One region of the Mesorhizobium sp. HAY1-8B genome, then DNA from elsewhere that is predicted to be linked to it. Evidence: predicted binding sites of a transcription regulator. Region 1 holds the regulator's gene; the other holds the start of a gene.

What was found. Region 1 encodes PhoB, which activates phosphate uptake and scavenging genes when phosphate is short. Its sites were predicted from a motif close to TGTCATNNANCTGTCAT; they were not measured.
Region 2: a site for PhoB is predicted at 6,560-6,576, ahead of olsB (l-ornithine N(alpha)-acyltransferase). Genes of this name have one in related genera too.

Annotation. Positions count from the first base shown of each region.
Region 1 covers NZ_CP200321.1:280,622-290,050, forward strand. Annotated here, with positions in the region: gene AC1VON_RS01375 (CHASE domain-containing protein) at 1-1,190, opposite strand, end outside; gene AC1VON_RS01380 (ATP-binding cassette domain-containing protein) at 1,341-2,144, opposite strand; gene AC1VON_RS01385 (sugar ABC transporter permease) at 2,158-3,510, opposite strand; gene xylF (D-xylose ABC transporter substrate-binding protein) at 3,654-4,694, opposite strand; gene AC1VON_RS01395 (ROK family protein) at 4,965-6,209, shown strand; gene AC1VON_RS01400 (hypothetical protein) at 6,364-6,564, shown strand; gene phoB (phosphate regulon transcriptional regulator PhoB) at 6,573-7,262, opposite strand; gene phoU (phosphate signaling complex protein PhoU) at 7,384-8,091, opposite strand; gene pstB (phosphate ABC transporter ATP-binding protein PstB) at 8,118-8,921, opposite strand; gene pstA (phosphate ABC transporter permease PstA) at 8,918-9,429, opposite strand, start outside.
Region 2 covers NZ_CP200321.1:6,856,389-6,865,817, forward strand. Annotated here, with positions in the region: gene AC1VON_RS32975 (helix-turn-helix transcriptional regulator) at 1-251, opposite strand, end outside; gene AC1VON_RS32980 (RsmD family RNA methyltransferase) at 387-1,472, shown strand; gene AC1VON_RS32985 (TrmH family RNA methyltransferase) at 1,490-2,347, shown strand; gene lspA (signal peptidase II) at 2,361-2,873, shown strand; gene acuI (acrylyl-CoA reductase (NADPH)) at 2,931-3,920, shown strand; gene AC1VON_RS33000 (PAS domain-containing hybrid sensor histidine kinase/response regulator) at 4,065-6,353, shown strand; gene olsB (l-ornithine N(alpha)-acyltransferase) at 6,628-7,515, shown strand; gene AC1VON_RS33010 (trimeric intracellular cation channel family protein) at 7,594-8,226, opposite strand; gene grpE (nucleotide exchange factor GrpE) at 8,342-8,974, opposite strand; gene AC1VON_RS33020 (hypothetical protein) at 9,202-9,402, shown strand.

The DNA of each region.
Region 1 (9,429 bases):
TCCTGGGAAGCGGCCATCGCCTGCAACCTGGCCGAGAACGAGGCCGAAAACTCATTGACGTCGGTGGCTCGCGAAGCTGTCTGCCGCGCGATCGCCAGCACCCTGGTGATCGAATTCTTGATGCGATGCTTCATCTCCTGCAGCATCAGGTCTTTTTCGAGCAGGCTCTTCTCGGTTGTCTCGTGCAAGCGCGACGCCGCCTCATAGGCACGCTCCTGATAGCGCGCCACCAGCGCGATGGCGCCCGCCGCCAGCAGGCCGAACAGCCCAAGCATCACAGGGATGGCGCGCGACGACGGCTGCGAGAAGGCGCTGGTCGGCCTGAACAATACCGTCCATGGCCGGCCGGCCACCGTGATCTTGCGGGTGACCAGCAGCCGATCGCCAAAGGACGAAACCGGCGGCGTCTCCGACTGGAACAGAAGGTCGTCGCTGTTCACCGCGCCGTCATAGATTTCCGTGTTGACCGGCAACAGCGGCGCACGGCTGAGCGCGATCTGGAACAGGTCGCGGGCGCGGAAGGCCGCGTAGAGAAAGCCCGCGGTCGAGGATCGCGATGCGTTGATGACCTCGGGCGCTGTTTCGACGTTAAGCCGGACGAAGACCAGGAAGCCGGTGAAGGTCTGCGTGGCGCCCGTACCTTGGCCCAGTTGCAGCAGCCCGCTCGCGTGCTGCTGGTCATCGGCCATCGCCTTCTCGATCGCCGCGCGCCGCACTGGTTCGCTGAACATATCGTAGCCGATGCTGGCCTGGTTGGACGGGTCCATCGGCTCGAAGAGCATGATGGGCGCGCGCCATGGCTGCGTCGTCTCCGGATAGACCGGATGGCTGGCGCCAAAATCGTGCAGGATGTCGCGTTCGACCGCCGCCTCATCGCCCGTCTTGACCAGCCCGAGGAAGCCGATGCCGCGCAGGCCGGCGAAATTGGTGTCGACATCCAGCGCGTTGAAGAACGCCTTGAACTCGTTCTGGGAGATGTCGCCATTGCGGGCGTCGAACAGGGCCTGCGTCGACCGCAGCAGCGACAAATGCAGATCGATACGGCTCTCGATCCGGTTGAGTGCGTCATCGGCCGCCGCCTCGAACTTGATGCGGGCGGCTTCCTGCGTCGCGAAATAGGCGAACCCCGCCATGGTCATGCTGATCAGCGCAACGGCGATGAACGCGACAATCGGAAAAAGCTTTTTCAACGGATGATGCGGCCCATGAGCAATACCGGACCTTTATGGTCAAGTCGCCGGGCCAACACAATGGCAAGGCCAACCCATCGCGATCACTGGCACATCACGTGAGCGGCAACGGGGACGTGCGGGAGAGCCAATGCACCCCGCCGAAAGCCCTCAGGCGGCGATCTTCAACGCACCTGGTCCGGGAATGGCGCCAGGGGGACATTTGCCCAGGATGATCATGCCGAGCACCTCGTCCTGTGTGACGTCGGTGGTGCGCGCGGTGCCGACGACCTGTCCGTTCTTCATCACGCAGACCCGGTCGGCCAGCTCGAACACATCATGGATGTCGTGGCTGATCAGGAAGATGCCGATGCCGTCGGACTTGAGCTGCCTGACCAGTTCGCCGACCTGAGCCGTCTCTTGCGGACCGAGGGCCGCCGTCGGTTCGTCCATGATCAGGATGCGGGCGTTGAACAGGATCGCGCGTGCGATCGCCACCGATTGCCGCTGTCCGCCCGACAGTTTGATCACCGGTTCCTTGAAGCGCTGGAAGCGGGGATTGAGCCGCCCCATCACCTTGCGCGCCTCGGCCTCCATGGCAACATCGTCGAGCGTGCCCCAGGCGGTCATCAGTTCGCGGCCGAGGAAGAGATTGGCAGCGGCGTCGACATTGTCGGCCAAGGCGAGCGTCTGGTAGATCGTCTCGATGCCGTATCTCTTGGCGTCGCGCGGGTTGGAGATCGAAGCCTCCTCGCCATTGACGAAGATCTGTCCGGCGTCGCGCTTATAGGCGCCCGACAGGATCTTGATCAGCGTCGACTTGCCGGCGCCGTTGTGGCCGAGGAGCGCCACGACCTCGCCCGGGAAAAGATCGATCGAGGCGTCGTCGACGGCCCGGATGCCGCCAAAGGCGATCGAGATGTTGCGCATGTCGATCAGCGGCGTGCCGGCGGCGGGAGAGGTTTTGTCAGCCATGATCTTTCTCCCCCTAAACCCGTTTGCGATAGACGGTGTCGAGCCACACGGCGATGACCAGCACGGCGCCGACGACGATGCTCTGCAACGGCGAGTCGACGCCAAGCAACACCATGCCGGACTGCAGCGACTGCATCAGCAGTGCTCCGAGCATGGCGCCGATGATCGTTCCGGAGCCGCCGGCCAGCGACGTGCCACCGATGACGGCGGCGGCGATGACAAGCAGCTCGTCCAATGTGCCAAGCACGTTGGTCGACGAGTTCTGCCGGGCAGACGAGATCGCGGCGGCGATCATGGCCAGCACGCCCATGATCATGAACACCTTCATGGTGATCCAGCGTGTATTGATGCCCGCCAGGTTGGCGGCCTCCGGATTGCCGCCGATGGCAAAGACATAGCGGCCGAAACGGGTGCGGTTGGTGATGAAGGTCATGATCAGCCCGACGGCGATCGCCATCAGCACCGGGATGGCAATGCCGTGGGCGATGAACAGGCCACCCTCGGGCACGGTGATGTTGTTGGCGGCGGCGTATCTGTTCACGATGCCGATGGGCCAGGGATAGGAATTGGCCAGCCACACCGCGCCCATGATGACGGCGCAGGTGACGGTGCCAAGCAGCGCCTCGGCCCAGACCGGGCGCAACGGGAAGCGGAAGCGCTTGCGCTGCACCCGCCCATTGAACAGTGCAAACACGACGGCGAGGCAGGCGACGATGCCGACGATCCAGCTCCAGGTGGCACCGATCGATCCGGCCGGGCCGCCGCCCATCAGCTGGAACGTGGCGTCGAGCGGTGCCACGGTCTGGCCGCTGGTGACCCACCAGGCGGCACCGCGCCAGACCAGTAGGCCGCCCAGCGTGACGATGAAGGCCGGCACTTCGAGATAGGCGATGATGAAGCCCTGGAAAGCGCCGATCAGCAGCCCGAGCGCCAGCCCGATGACCAGTGCTAGAACCCAGATCCAAGGATTGCCGAGTTCAAGCCCGACGAACCGGACCAGGAAATGCACCTGGGCGAAGCCCATGACCATGCCGATCAGACCCTCGGCAGAGCCGACGGACAGGTCGATATTGCGCATGACGATGACCAGCACCATGCCGCAGGCCATGATCGCGACAGCGGAAGTCTGCACCGACAGGTTCCACAGATTGCGCGGAGTGAGAAAGGTGCGGCTGTCGAAATCGAGGGGATTGACGCCCAGACGCAGACTCGAAATCACGTGCAGCCCGACCCAGATCAGCAACAGGGCACCGATCATGCCGAGCATGCGGGTGTCGATCTCGGTTGCCTTCAGGAACCGGGCGACCGCGCCAAGCTCCGACGCGCGCGCGGTGTCGGCCTGCGGGCTGGACGTCGTGTCGGTCATGATTCCTCCCACCGGCCGGCCATCCGGCGCGGAGCCGGAACGCAGCCTAGAAGCTATCCGCCTGATGCGGAAACACAAATCTTTTTGAGAAAACGCCGCGGCTTTTGGGCCGCGGCGTCGATGACGAACCGTGCTGCGCCGTTCTAGTTGCAGGCCGCGACGCTGCCGGCGGCGACGCCCGCGCAGACTTCATCCTTCTTGATCCAGCCGGCATCGATGACGAGATTGAGATTGTCCTTGGTGATGGCGACAGGGGTCAGGAACAGCGACTTGACGGTGTTGCCGCCGGGGGTCGTGAAATCCTTCACGCCGGCGATGTCGGTCATCTTCTTGCCGTCAGCCAGCTGCGAGGCGATCTCGGCGGCATTCTTGCCGAGCTCGCGCGCGTCCTTCCACACCGACACCGTCTGGGTGCCGAGCGCGATGCGGTTCAGCGCGGCATGATCGCCGTCCTGGCCCGACACCGGCACGGTGCCGGCAAGGCCTTGCGCCGTCAGCGCCGCGACGACACCGCCTGCGGTGCCGTCATTGGCGGCGACCACGGCATCGACCTTGTTGTCGTTGGCGGTCAGGAACTGTTCCATGTTCTTCTGGGCGTTGGCGGGCAGCCAGCCGTCCGTATAGGCCTCGCCGACATTCTTGATCTTGCCGCTGTCGATGGCCGCCTTGAGCACTTCCATCGAGCCCGAGAACAGGAAATCGGCGTTCGGATCGGCACCCGAGCCCTTGATGAAGACATAGTTGCCTTCCGGCTTGACCTTGAACACTGCGCTGGCCTGCAAGCGGCCGACTTCCTTGTTGTCGAAGGTCAGGTAGAAGACGTCCTTGTTCTCGATCAGGCGGTCATAGCCGACGACCGGAATGCCTTCGTCCAGTGCCTTCTGCACCGCCGGGCCGATCGCCGAAGCATCCTGCGCCAGGATGATCAGCGAATTGGCGCCCTGCGAGATCAGGCTCTCGACATCGGTAAGCTGCTTGCCGGGATTGGACTGCGCATCGGCGGAAATGTACTTGTCGCCGGCGGCCTCGATCGCCTTCTTCATAGCGGCCTCGTCGGTCTTCCAGCGCTCTTCCTGGAAGTTCGACCACGAAACGCCGATAACCTTGTCCTTCGCCTGCGCGACCGACGCAAGCGTCAGCGACATGGCGACACCCGCCAGGATGGCGGCCGTGAATCTCTTCATGATATCCTCCCTGCGCCGCGTATGGCGCGACCAAACTGACCCAAAGGCCGGCACAGAGGCTCTATTTTTTCGAGCCTCAAAAAAAATACTGATCCATCGTCGGAACGCTGTCAACATCGATTCTGATGGATCTTGAGGTGTCGCGGACTTTTTTCGAGCCCCGCAATAAATAAATGACAGCACCAGCCGCTTCTGCCAGTATTTGCCCCAGTTGCCGGCAGTGTTCGAGGGGCAGGAAGAACCGCGGCGACCGGGAGGATGTGGGAAAGTATGTCGGTCGGAATCCGCCACGACGATCTGCGCCGGCGCAACCGCGCCATGGTGATTGCGGCCGTGCGCCGGGCCGGCCAACCCTCGCGCACCGAGATCGCCGCGACCACCGGCCTCAGCCATTCGACCATATCGGCGATCTCTTCCGACCTGATCGGCGAAGGCATCCTGGCCGAGGGCAAGCCGAGCGAGGCCGGTACGCTCAAACGCGGCAGGCCACAGGTCGGCCTCGGCCTCAACCCGGAGGCCGCGGCCATCATGACCGTCGTGCTGTCGCTGAATTTCCTGTCCGTCGCCGTCATCGACTATGCCGGCCAGGTGATATCAGAGGAACAGCGCCGGCTGGACACGCTGACCATGTCGCGCGAGGCGCTGATCGGTGAATGCGTCGCCATTGTACGGCGCCGCCTCGAGGATCCCGATATCGACGTGCGCAGCGTCGCCCGCATCGCACTGGCGATCCAGGGCATAACCGACACCAAGGCCAGGGCCATGCTGTGGTCGCCGATCACACCGCAGACCGACATCGCCTTCGCCGACATACTGGAAGCCGAGTTCGGCATCCCGGCCACCATGGAGAACGACTGCAACATGATGGCGGTGGCGCTGCGCTGGCGCGACCCCGAACGCTACCGCGACGACTTCATCGCCATCCTTTTGTCGCACGGCATCGGCATGGGCCTGGTGCTGAAGGGCGAACTGTTCACCGGCACCCATTCGTCGGGTGGCGAGTTCGGCCACATGATCCATCGGCCAGGCGGCGCGCTCTGCCGCTGCGGGCGGCGCGGCTGCGTCGAGGCCTATGCCGGCAACTACGCCATCTGGCGCAATGCCAGGCAGCTTGGCGAGGACACCGAACCGGTCGCCGACGTCAGCGACACGCAGATGCGGGCACTGGCGACGACGGCACGGGAACGGGCCGGGCCCGAGCGCGAAGCCTATCGCAAGGCCGGCGAAGCACTGGGTTATGGCCTCGGCAGCCTGTTCGCGCTGATCGATCCCGCACCCGTGGCCATGGTCGGCGTCAGCGCCGCCGCCTTCGACCTGATCGAGCCGGCATTGCGCGAGGCGATCGCCCAGACCGCCGGCGGCCAGCACTCGAAATCGATTTCGTTCGACACCGAACCGAACGAACTCCCCCTGATCCGCGAGGGCTGCGCCATGCGCGCACTGACCTTCGTCGATCAGGAGATCTTCGCGCCGGGCGTGCAGGCAAGAGGGAGTGCTGGAAAGAGCGTTGCCTGAAACCCGCGCGGAACCCCTTGGACTTCTGGAAAGGCACGGCCGGGCGCCGTGACTGCGCGTCTCAACCGCTTGACTGAGCGTCCCAAGCCATCGACGGCTTCGGCAATCGCGACATCCATGCCGTGTGATCGGAGCGACGCCGACGCAGGAGACAGTGGAAAGTTCGACACCGGTGCAGATGCGCAAACCCGACAGCACGCTCGACATGGCAACGGCACGGCGAATTGAATGGCCATTTCCGCGAGGCGAGGAATGTTTCGCCACGTGGACTTCCGTTGTCGCGGCATCATCTTTGCTGGTATTCGCGGGCGTATTGATGTTTGCCGTTATTATCTTTCGCACTCGCGCCGGCTGAGCGCTCCTTTAATCCTCGCGGATCGCGTAGCCTGCCCCACGGATGGTGCGGATGACGTCGGGCATGCGGCCATTGTTGACCGCCTTGCGCAGGCGGCCGACATGCACGTCCACGGTGCGTTCGTCGATATAAATCGTCTCACCCCAGACATTGTCGAGCAACTGGCTGCGCGAGAACACGCGGCCGGGATGGCGCATCATGAATTCCAGAAGGCGGAATTCGGTCGGCCCGAGCCGGATCTCGCTCTTCTTGCGGTAGACCCGATGCGATTCACGGTCGAGCACGATGTCGCCGACCTTGAGCACGCTGGACAGCACTTCGGGCTTGGCGCGGCGCAGCAGCGCCTTGACGCGCGCCATGAATTCCGGCGTCGAGAACGGCTTGACCAGATAATCGTCGGCACCGGTCGAAAGGCCACGCACGCGGTCGCTCTCCTCGCCGCGCGCCGTCAGCATGATGATCGGCAGCCGTTCGGTCTCGGGCCGCATTCTTAGCCGGCGACAGAGTTCGATACCGGACACCGCCGGCACCATCCAGTCGAGCACCAGAAGATCGGGCACGTTTTCCTGCAGCCGGATTTCGGCTTCATCGCCGCGGGTTACCACCTCGACCTGATAGCCTTCCGATTCCAGATTGTAGCGGAGGAGCACGCCGAGCGGCTCCTCGTCCTCCACCACCATGATGCGTGGTGCGATCATTGACTGGTCACCTCTAAAGCAATCCCGGGAAAAATATGTAACGGTTTTCCATCCTGAATTGCGTGAAACAAAGAGATAGAGCGGTTCGGCGTTTCCGCGAAACGATGAACCGCTCCAACGCTCAAGCCGCCGGCGCCGACATCGCCGTCTCGTCCTGTTTGGGGCGGTTGGCGGGCAGTTGCGTGCCGGTCAGGACATAGTACGCGTTCTCGGCGATGTTGGTCACATGGTCGCCGATGCGTTCGAGATTCTTGGCGCAGAACAACAGATGCGTGCAAGCGGTGATGTTGCGCGGATCCTCCATCATGTAGGTCAGCAGCTCGCGGAACACCGAGGTGTATTTGACGTCGATGCGTTCGTCGTCGGCGCGCAGCTTCGCAAGCGCGGCGGCATCGCGCGCCGCATACTCCTCGATCACGCCCTGCACCTGGATCAGCACCAGCTGCGCCATGGCGTCGATGGAATGCGACAGGTCGCGCGGCGTTGCGGTGAGACCGACGGTGCCGACGCGCTTGGCGATGTTCTTGGCAAGGTCGCCAATGCGTTCGAGGTCGCCAGCCATGCGGATCGACCCGACGACATGGCGCAGATCGTCTGCCATCGGCTGGCGCTTGGCGATCAGCGTGATGGCGCGATCGTCGAGTTCGCGCTGGCGCGCATCCATGATGGCGTCGTCGGAAACCACGCGCTGTGCCAGCGCGTTGTCGGAATTCAGCAGTGCCTTGGTGGCGCCGCCGACCATCGAGCCGGCGAGATCGCCCATGTCGCTGATCAGCCTGCTGATCTGTCCGAGATCCTCGTCGAAGGCTGCGACTGTGTGTTCGGCCATGATCCTGGTCCTCGTAATGCGTGCGATCAGCCGAAGCGGCCGGTGATGTAGTCTTGCGTGCGCTTCTCGCGAGGCGACGTGAAGATCTTCTCGGTGCGGTCGAACTCGACCAGTTCGCCCAGATACATGAAGGCGGTCTGCTTCGAGACGCGCGCCGCCTGCTGCATGTTGTGGGTGACGATGACGATCGTGTAGTCGGCCTGCAGCTCGTCGATCAGTTCCTCGATCTTGGCGGTCGACAGCGGATCGAGCGCGGAGGCCGGCTCATCGAGCAGGATGACCTCCGGCTTCACCGCCACCGTGCGGGCGATGCACAGCCGCTGCTGCTGGCCGCCCGACAGGCTGAGGCCGCTGGCATTGAGCTTGTCCTTGACCTCGGTCCACAAAGCGGCGCGCTTCAGCGCCTGCTCGACACGGCCGTCCATCTCGGCCTTGCTGATCTTCTCATAGAGCCTGACGCCAAAGGCGATGTTCTCGTAGATCGACATCGGGAACGGCGTCGGCTTCTGGAACACCATGCCGATCTTGGTGCGCAGCAGGTTGAGGTCCTGCGAGCGGTCGAGAATGTTCTGGCCGTCGAGCAGCACCTGGCCCTCGGCGGTCTGCTTGGGGTAGAGTTCGTAGATGCGGTTGAAGACGCGCAGCAGCGTCGACTTTCCGCAGCCGGAAGGGCCGATGAAGGCGGTGACGCTGCGCTCAGGCAGCGACAGCGTGATATCCTTCAGCGCCTTCGATTGGCCGTAGTAGAAGTTGAGGTTCTTGACCTCGATCTTGGCCTTGGCCGCCGCCTCGGCGGCGATCGTCATGTCTGGAGACAACATCTGGCTCATTTGTCCTCTCTGCGTCCGGTCAGGCTGCGCGCAAAGATGCTGAGCGCGAGAACCGTCAATGTGATTATGAGTGCGCCGGTCCAGGCCAGCTGCTGCCATTCCTCGTAGGGACTGAGAGCGAACTGGAAGATGGTGACTGGCAGGCTGGCCATCGGAGCGTTGAGATTGCTGGACCAGAACTGGTTGTTCAGCGCCGTGAAAAGAAGGGGTGCGGTCTCGCCGGAGATGCGGGCGATAGCCAGCAATATGCCGGTGACGATGCCCGAAAGTGCCGCGCGATAGGCAACCGAACGGATGACCACCCAGCGCGGCGCGCCGATCGCGGTGCCGGCTTCGCGCAACGCGTTCGGCACCAGATTGAGCATGTCCTCGGTGGTGCGCACGACGACCGGGATGACCAGGATGGCCAGCGCGACGGCACCGGCGATCGCCGAGAAATGCCCCATCGGCCGCACCATCAGCTCATAGACGAACAGGCCGATGATGATCGATGGCGCCGACAGAAGGA
Region 2 (9,429 bases), 6.6 Mb from region 1:
GAGCCTAACACGATCGCCTCGATCTCGTCGTCGCTGAACATCAGCGGCGGCAGCATGAAGCCGGGCTTGAGCACATAGCCCAGGCCTGCCTCCCCCTCGATCGGCGCGCCCTGCCCCTGCAGCGTGGCGATGTCGCGGTACAGCGTTCGAATGGAAATCCCGAGCTCATCGGCCAGCGCCTGTCCGCTCACCGGCCGGCGGTGTCGGCGCAAGCACTGGATGAGGTCGAGGAGGCGTTCGGAGCGGGACATCCAGCAGATTTGCCTGTTTCTTTGACATCGGTCCATCTCTGACCGACATGAACAGGAGAGGTGGCAGCGGCGGACTTGGTTGCGAAGCTGGTTGCCCTATGCCAAAAGCGGCACGCCGCTCGGAGATGCCCCCGCTTGAAGTCTTTTCGCGACAAACGCCGCGACAGCCGCCCGCCCGCCAAAGGCGGAACCGGAGAAGTGCGTCCGCACGAGGCACGTGGCGCGGCGCGGCCGGACGCCAGACCGCGCGAAGCGCGTGACTTGAAAGCGGAGAGCCAGCCCGCGCCGAAATCGGCGCCGCGCATCCTTGCCCGTCGTGACGGCGTCCTGCCGGCCGAGCAGCTTCCGCTCATCCTCGAAGTGGCGCCGAATGCCGATTATGCGCTGCTCGACAGCGGTGCCGGCCAGAAACTTGAACAATACGGCCCCTACCGCATCGTGCGGCCCGAGGGGCAGGCGATCTGGCAGAAGGCCCTGCCGGCCAAGGACTGGGAACGTGCCGACGCCATCTTCACCGGCGACACCGACGAGGAAGGCATCGGCCGCTGGCGTTTCCCCAGGACGCCGCTTGGCGAGACCTGGCCGATGAAGCATGACGGCATCGACTATCTCGGCCGTTTCACCTCGTTTCGCCATGTCGGCGTGTTTCCCGAACAGGCCTCGCACTGGGACCACATGGCCGGGCTGATCGCGGCGGCCAGGCGACCGGTGAAGGTACTGAACCTGTTCGGCTACACCGGTCTTGCCTCCTTGGTGGCGGCCCGCGCCGGCGCCGAGGTCACCCATGTCGATGCCTCGAAAAAGGCGATCGGCTGGGCGCGTGAAAACCAGGAAATGGCCGGACTCGGCAAGAAGCCGATCCGCTGGATCGTCGACGATGCGGTGAAATTCGCCGAGCGCGAGGAGCGCCGCGGCAGCCGCTACGATATCGTGCTTTTCGATCCGCCAGCCTATGGCCGCGGCCCCAAGGGCGAGGTCTGGCAATTGTTCGAGGATCTGCCGGCGCTCACCGACCTCTGCCGCGCGATCCTGACGCCGAAACCGCTTGCCGTGGTGCTGACCGCCTATTCGATCCGCGCCTCCTTCTTCGCCATCCACGCTTTGATGCGCGACACGTTTGCCGGCATGGGCGGCAAGGTTGAATCGGGCGAGTTGATTATCCGTGAAAAGTCCGCCGGCAGAGCGCTTTCGACCTCATTGTTTTCGCGTTGGGTGGCCTGAATGCCCCGGAGTCCTGAATGAACGAGCGGCACGCAGGCGCACCCGGCCAGGTGAAGGAAGTCACCAGCCTCGCCAACCCGCTGGTCAAGGACATCAAGGCGCTCGCCCTGAAGAAATTCCGCGACCAACAGAACGCCTTCATGGCCGAGGGGCTGAAACTGGTCATCGATGCGCTCGACCTTGGCTGGCAGATCAGGACGCTTGTGTTCGCCAAGGCAGGGCGAGGCAATGCGGCTGTGGAAAAGGTGGCGGCACGCACGGTTGCCGCCGGCGGCACAGTGCTCGAAGTGTCGGAAAAGGTGCTTGTCGCCATCACCCGCCGTGACAATCCGCAAATGGTGGTCGGCGTCTTCTCGCAGAAATTCCTGGCCCTGAAGGACATCCGCGCCGACAATGGCGACGTCTGGGTGGCGCTCGACAGGGTGCGCGATCCCGGTAATCTCGGCACCGTCATCCGCACCGTCGATGCCGTCGGCGCCAAGGGCATCATCCTGGTCGGCGACACCACCGATCCGTTTTCCGTGGAAACGGTGCGCGCCACCATGGGGTCCATCTTCGCCGTGCCGGTGGCCAAGGCGACGACAGAGGCTTTCCTGGCCTGGCGCGGCGGTTTTTCAGGCCTGGTCGCCGGCACGCATCTGAAGGGTGCCGTCGATTATCGCTCGGTCGATTTTTCCCGTGGGCCGGTTCTGCTGATGATGGGCAATGAGCAGCAGGGCCTGCCCGAAAGCCTGGCGGCGAGTTGCGACCGATTGCTCAGGATCCCGCAAGCGGGCCGTGCCGATTCGCTCAATCTCGCCGTCGCCACCGGCATCATGCTGTTCGAGATCCGGCGCGGCGCGCTGAAGCTCGAGCCAATCGCCGACCAGCAATGAAGGTTGCCAGCCCGTGAGATCATGGTCCCCCTACGCGCTGCTCATCGTCGCGGCCATAGCGCTTGATCAGTGGATAAAGCATCTGGTCGAGACCGGCCTGCCCTTTCAGGAAAAAGTCGATCTGCTGCCGTTCCTGGCGCTGTTTCGCACCTACAACACCGGCATCGCCTTCTCGATGTTTTCCTCCTTCGGCGACACCGGCCTGGTGGTCATCGCCGTACTGGTCGTTGCCTTCGTGCTCTACCTCGCCACCCTCACGCCATCGGCCCATGTCATCGCCCGCACCGGATTCGCCCTGATCATCGGTGGCGCTCTGGGCAATCTGATCGACCGCGCCGTCTACGGCCACGTCATCGATTACATCCTGTTCCACACGCCGGTCTGGTCCTTTGCCGTCTTCAATTTCGCGGACGCCTTCATTTCCGTGGGCGCGGCACTGGTCGTCTTCGACGAGCTCATCGGCTGGCGGCGCGAGCCCAAGCCTTCGAACGCCAAGCCTTCGAACGCCAAGCCTTCCAAAGATTGACCCCGCGCGGCCGTCGCCGCACAGTCCAGACCGACAAGCAAGCTCGCGGAGAAAAAGATGTCCGAAACCTTCAAAGCCATCCTCATCTCGCGCGACGCCGACAAGAAACAGTCGGTCGCCGTGACGGATCTCACCGAAGCCGACCTGATGGAAGGCGACGTCACCGTCGCGGTCGAGGCGACGACGGTGAACTACAAGGACGGGTTGGCCATCACCGGCAAGGCGCCGGTGGTCCGCCGCTGGCCCCTGGTGCCGGGCATCGATCTTGCCGGAACAGTGATTTCGTCCTCCAATCCCGACTGGCGCAAGGGAGACAAGGTCATCCTGAACGGCTGGGGCGTCGGCGAAACGCATTTCGGCGCCTATGCCGGGCGCGCCCGCGTCAAGGGCGACTGGCTGGTGCCGCTGCCGGATGGCATCAGCGCGCACGACGCGATGGCGGTCGGCACCGCCGGTTATACCGCCATGCTCTGCGTCGTGGCGCTGGAGCGGCACGGCATCCTTCCCGACCGCGGCCCGGTTGTGGTGACGGGTGCCGCTGGCGGCGTCGGTTCGGTCGCGGTCTCCATCCTGTCCAGCCTCGGTTACCATGTCATTGCATCGACCGGCCGCAATGCCGAAAGCCCTTATCTGATCAACCTCGGCGCCGCTGAGGTGATTTCGCGTGACGAGCTCAGCCAGCCCGCCAAGCCGCTGGCCAAGGAGCGCTGGGCCGGCGGCATCGATTCGGTCGGCAGCCATACGCTGGCCAACGTCCTGTCGATGACCTCCTATGGCGGCGCCGTGGCGGCCTGCGGCCTGGCCGGCGGCATGGATCTGCCGTCGAGCGTCGCCCCCTTCATCCTGCGCGGCGTCTCGCTGCTTGGCATCGATTCGGTGATGGCACCGAAGGCTGTGCGGCTGGAGGCCTGGCGGCGTATCGGCGCAGATCTCGACCTGGAGAAGCTCGCCAGCCTGTCCACGACTATCGGCTTCGACGGCATCATCGATGCCGCGCGTGACATCGTCGACGGCAAGATCCGCGGTCGCGTCGTCGTCGACATGTAGACCTGCCTGGCCGGTCGCAGGCAGCGGACGGAATTGCCATATCCGGTGGCAAATCCGCCGCTACCGGGGCAAAAACGCCCTATCCGCTAAAATTCGAACGATCCGCCGCAATTTTCCATAATCTCTGTCTGGCAAGGGTTTCGCATGATCGCGGAATCCGACAGCCAGCAGGCAAGCAAGGGCGACGACGTCGATGCGGTTGCCGCGCCGCCGGCGGCGCGGCGCTTTATCGCCGCGCCGCCGCTGGTGCCCGAGCAGCAATTGGCCAGGCGGGAAGGACTGCCGCTGCTCACCTTCGTTGCCATCGTGATACTGGCCGGCCTTGCGCATCTGACCGGGGCGCCGATCTTCATCAGCCTCGCATTGCTGGCAACCGGCCTCGCCGGCCTTGCGCTGCATCTGCATGCCAGACGCAGTGTCCATCGCACCGTGGTGCTGCTGGACGAGACCACCGCCCGTAGCCGCGCCGAGATCGAGACGCTGGCCGACCGCATGTGGGAAATGCAGGAAAGCGAGGAGCGCTTTCGCGGTCTCATCGACGCGCTTGGCGATCTCGTCATCCATCGCGATCGCGACGGCAATATCGTCTACGCCAACAAGGTGTTCGCCGATCTCGTCGAAGCGGATCATCGCGATCTTGCCGGCAAGACCCTGGCCGAACTCGGCATCGAGGTCGGCATCGTTCCCGATGCCGCCTTCTCCGATCACGAGTGCCTGAGCTCCACCGATGTCGCCATCCGCACGCCGGGCGGATCGCGCTGGTTCTCGTGGATCGAACTGTCGGTGCGCGACAAGGACAGCGGCGCGGTTTCGCATCGCGCCATCGCTCGCGACATCACAGCCCGCAAGCGCGCCGAATCCTCGCTGATCACCGCGCGCGAAAGAGCCGAATTCGCAAGCCAGGCGAAATCGCGCTTTCTCGCCACCGTCAGCCATGAAATCCGCACGCCGATGAACGGCATCATGGGCATGGCCAGGCTGCTCGCCGACACCAGCCTGTCGCCGGAGCAGCAGACCTATGTCGGCGCCATCTCGACCTCGGCCAGTGCCTTGCTCGCCCTGATCGAGGACCTGCTCGACTATTCCAAGATCGAGGCCGGTCGCTTCGATCCGGAACCGCAGCCGATGTCGGTGCGCGAGATCGCCGACAACATTATCGAATTGCTCGCCGCGCGCGCCTTCGCCAAGGATATCGGCCTCGGCTGTCACGTCGAGCCGGATGTCCCGCAGATGATCACCGCCGACCCGGGCCGGGTCAGGCAGGTGTTACTCAACCTCATCGGAAACGCCATCAAGTTCACCGACAGCGGCGGCGTGCTGGTCAGCATCGCGCGCGCCCGCACCGAGACCAGCGATCGCATCTGCTTCACCATCGCCGATACCGGTCCCGGCCTGCGCGACGAGGACATGGAGCGCATTTTCGAGGAGTTCGAGCAGGCGGACGGCACCTCGACGCGCACGCATGGCGGGGCGGGACTGGGACTTGCCATCTCCAAGCGCCTGGTGACTGCCATGGGCGGCACGATTTCGGTCTCCAGCCGGCTTGGCCAAGGGTCGGACTTCGTCTTCGAAATCCCGGCCACGGAAGCCACCGACGCGCCGCAGGGCCGGCAGGATGCGCTTGCCGGCAGGCATGCGGTGATCCTGTCCAGGAACGCCGTCGAGGCCGACGCCATCGCCCGCACCATCCGCGCCAACGGCGGTACGGCCGGTATCGCCGCCACCGTGGCGCAGGCCGCGTCCCTGGCCGACGGCTGTGACGTGCTCCTGGTCGACGCGGCCATGGAAGAGAGCGACGGGAGGCTGCTCAAGCGGCTGCGCCTAAGCGGCTTTTCCGATTGCGAAGCCGTCACGCTGATAGCGCCGACGGACCGCGGCATGCTTGGCGAGTTCCGCGCCAGTGGCTACGCGACGTTCCTTGCCCGGCCGGTGCGCGGAGGAACACTTTTGCGTGTCCTTTTGACCAGCCATGCACCGGCGCTTGCGCAGCCACAGCCGAAAAAGTGCCGCGCCCCGGCGCTTCGCACCCCGATTGACCGACAGCAGGGCCTGTCCGTGCTAATCGCCGAGGACAACGACATCAATGCCATGCTGGCCCGCGCCACGCTGTTGAAGGCAGGACACCGCGTCAAGGTGGTCGGCAATGGCAAGGCCGCCGTCGAGGCCGTCACCAGCGCCGGGCACAAGCATCGCTTCGACGTGGTGCTGATGGACCTGCACATGCCTGTCATGGATGGGCTGGACGCGATTGCCGCGATACGCCGCCATGAGGAGGAAACGTCGGTCCCGCCGGTGCCGATCATGGTGCTGTCGGCCGACAGCCAGGAAAAGACCCGCCATGCGGTGCTCGCCCACGGCGCCAGCGGCTTTGTCACCAAGCCGCTCGACCCCGATGCGCTGGTCAACGCCGTCGAGGGCCAGGTCGCCGCTTGAACCGGTTTTCTGGCGCGCGGCCAATGCATGTCAACCAAAAGTGACCCCTGGTTTCGCTGGGAGGACATGCATGGAAACAGGGAGCATGAAGCGCGTCGCCGCGCCCCGCGTGGACGCGATACGCTTCATGTCTTCTCATCTAACGTAGCCGGTTGACCGTTTTCGCCAGCCGACGAAGTATTGCCCGCGACGCCGTATCACGGTACTGTCACAATCCTGTTGCACCTACACCGTATCCCCGTGCCAAGAGGGATGGCTCGAAGGAGAATCACTCGTGCATACAGTTATGCCGGAATGTGACACTCGGCCGAACGCCAGCAGCGCCTTGCTTGCCGGACGTAATGTCGATTCCGTCATAAAAGGCGCAGCGCTCGGCCGTATCGGCAATCTCGAAGTGCGGCTTGCCCGCAACGAGGCCGAGATCGCGGCCGCGCAGGAAGTGCGCTATCGGGTCTTCTATGATGAGCTTGGCGCTAGGAAGGATCTGTTCCAGGCGCAGGACCGCCGTGACGCGGATCGGTTCGATCCGCTCTGCGATCATCTGCTTGTCTTCGACAACTCGATTTCCGGCCCCGAGCATCGCCGCATCGTCGGCACCTACCGGCTGCTGCGGCAAGAAATCGCGGCCGCTGCCGGAGGCTTTTATTCCGAAGGCGAATTCGAGCTGACCAAGCTCATCGCCCGCCACCCCGGCCAGCGTTTTCTCGAACTCGGCCGTTCCTGTGTTTTGCCTGAATACCGCTCGAAGCGCACCATCGAGGCGCTGTGGCAAGGCATCTGGGCCTACATCAATCACTACGAAATCGGCGTGATGACCGGCTGCGCTTCCTTCCACGGCACAGTGCCGGCCGCACACGCCGAGGCGCTCACCTATCTCGCCCATCACTGCCGCACCAACTCGGCCTGGGATGTGCGCGCGGTATCCGGGCGCTATTGCTCCATGGACCTGATGCCGATCGAGGCGGTCAGCGCCAAGGCGGCGATCGCGGCGATGCCGCCTCTGGTCAAGGGCTATCTGAGGGTCGGCGCCCGCATCGGCGACGGCTGCGTCGTCGACCGTGAATTCTCGACGGTTGACGTGTTCGTGGTTATGCCGGTCAAGGAGATCGGCGCCCGCTACGTCAACTACTATGGCGGAGAAGCGCAGCGTTTCGCGGCATAGCGAATAGCGAGAGCTACGCCGCAATCCTGCGGGCTGTCATCCCTATTGGCTGCTCCCTATTCTCTACTCGTTTCCTTTTCACGGAATATCCTCCGGCCGCCTTCCCGGCCGGCTCCTGTACGACGGAAACGACCAGCCAAAACGCAGCGCGCCACCGCGCACGGCAAGCGCCACGACAAAGCCGGCCAACCCCGAAACAATCTGCGGCAATCCGGCGACATCGCCCAGAGTGAAGATGGCGGCGCCGGCCAAGGCCGCCGTGACGTAGATTTCCGGCCGCAGCAGCACGGAAGGCTCACCGGCCAGGAGATCGCGCAATATGCCGCCAAAGGTCGCGGTCAGCATACCGGTGATGATCGAAACCACAGGCGAACCGGTGATTGCCAGGCCTCTCGCCGCGCCCATCACCGAAAAGGCGGCCAGCCCGATGGCGTCGAGCCACAGCAGCAGCTTGTAGCGGGATTCGACACGGTGCCCGGTGAAGAAGACCAAGACCGCAACGACAGCGCAGATGAGTACATAGTCACGATTTCCCACCCAGAAGACCGGCACATTGAGGATGAGGTCGCGAAACGTGCCGCCCCCAATGCCGGTGACGCTGGCCAGGAACAGGAAACCGATAATGTCGAGTTGCTTGCGCGACGCAGCCAACGCCCCGGTCGCCGCGAAAACGGCAACGCCGGCATAGTCGAGAAGGGCGATGGGATACATGGCTGAGGCAGTAGGGAGTAAGGGAATAGGGCACAGTATGTATTATAGATAACACGAAGCCAGACGATTGATACGGCCCCCCAGTGTTCCCTGCCCTACTGCTCTACGGCCTTTACTAAGCATCTTTCTCCGCCTGCTCATTCACCGGCCCCGGCTCGACCGGCGCCTCGGCGGCGATTTTCGGGCCGCCTTTGGCGACGCCGACCATGGCCGGGCGCAGCACCCGTTCGCCGATCGAATAGCCCGGCTGCACGACCTGGACCACCGTGTTGGCCGGAACGTCGGGATTGGGCACTTCGAACATTGCCTGGTGGAAATTGGGATCGAATTTCTCGCCTTCAGGCGCGAGTTTCTTGACCCCGTGCCGTTCCAGCGCCGACAGCATGGCGCGCTCGGTCAGGTCGACGCCTTCGATGAGCGCCTTGAAGCCGGCGTCACCTGACGCCTTGGCCTCGGCGGGAATGGCGTCCAGTGCGCGGCGCAGATTGTCCGACACCGACAGCATGTCGCGGGCGAAATTCGCAACCGCATAGGTGCGCGCGTCGTGCACGTCGCGTGCGGTGCGGCGGCGCAGATTCTCCATCTCGGCCGCGACGCGCAGCGCGCGGTCCTTGAGCTCTTCATTTTCCTTCAGCAGCCGCACAAGCGCTTCGTAATCGCCGTCGATACTGCCTTCAGTGCGCTTGGCATTGGCCTCTGCCGCCTCGACTTCACTGGGCGCGCGTTCGTCTTTTGCCTGGTCGCTCATCGCCGTTTCCCGTCATCTCGAATGGTATGGATTTTGTGCCCGATATCGAGGTTTGGCGGCCAAAAATCAAGGGGTAAGCCACCGGACCGGCCTGAACCGTGACCAATCGCATTACTTCGATTTTAATTCAAACTTTACCTTACCTGCCGGCTTCGCTTGCCACAGAGGCGTGATGCGGGAACCATTCCCTTGCTGGAGGAGTTTCGAAGCCGACACAGGATTTTGAAATGATGACTCGCGACAAGGCAGAAAAAGGAGAAAAGCTCGCCACCGAAGTCAGGCGCCAGTTCGGTGCCGAGGCGATGACACGCTTTCTGCGCACCTTGCCGGCTTTTCGCACCGAAGCCGACATTCCTAGCCGATTTAGCGAGTTGCTTGACCGGCTGGACCGGCTGGAGAGAAACAGCCTTGGTGGCGGCCGCCGATAGCCACCTGCCCCAGTCTCCCGGCGTTGC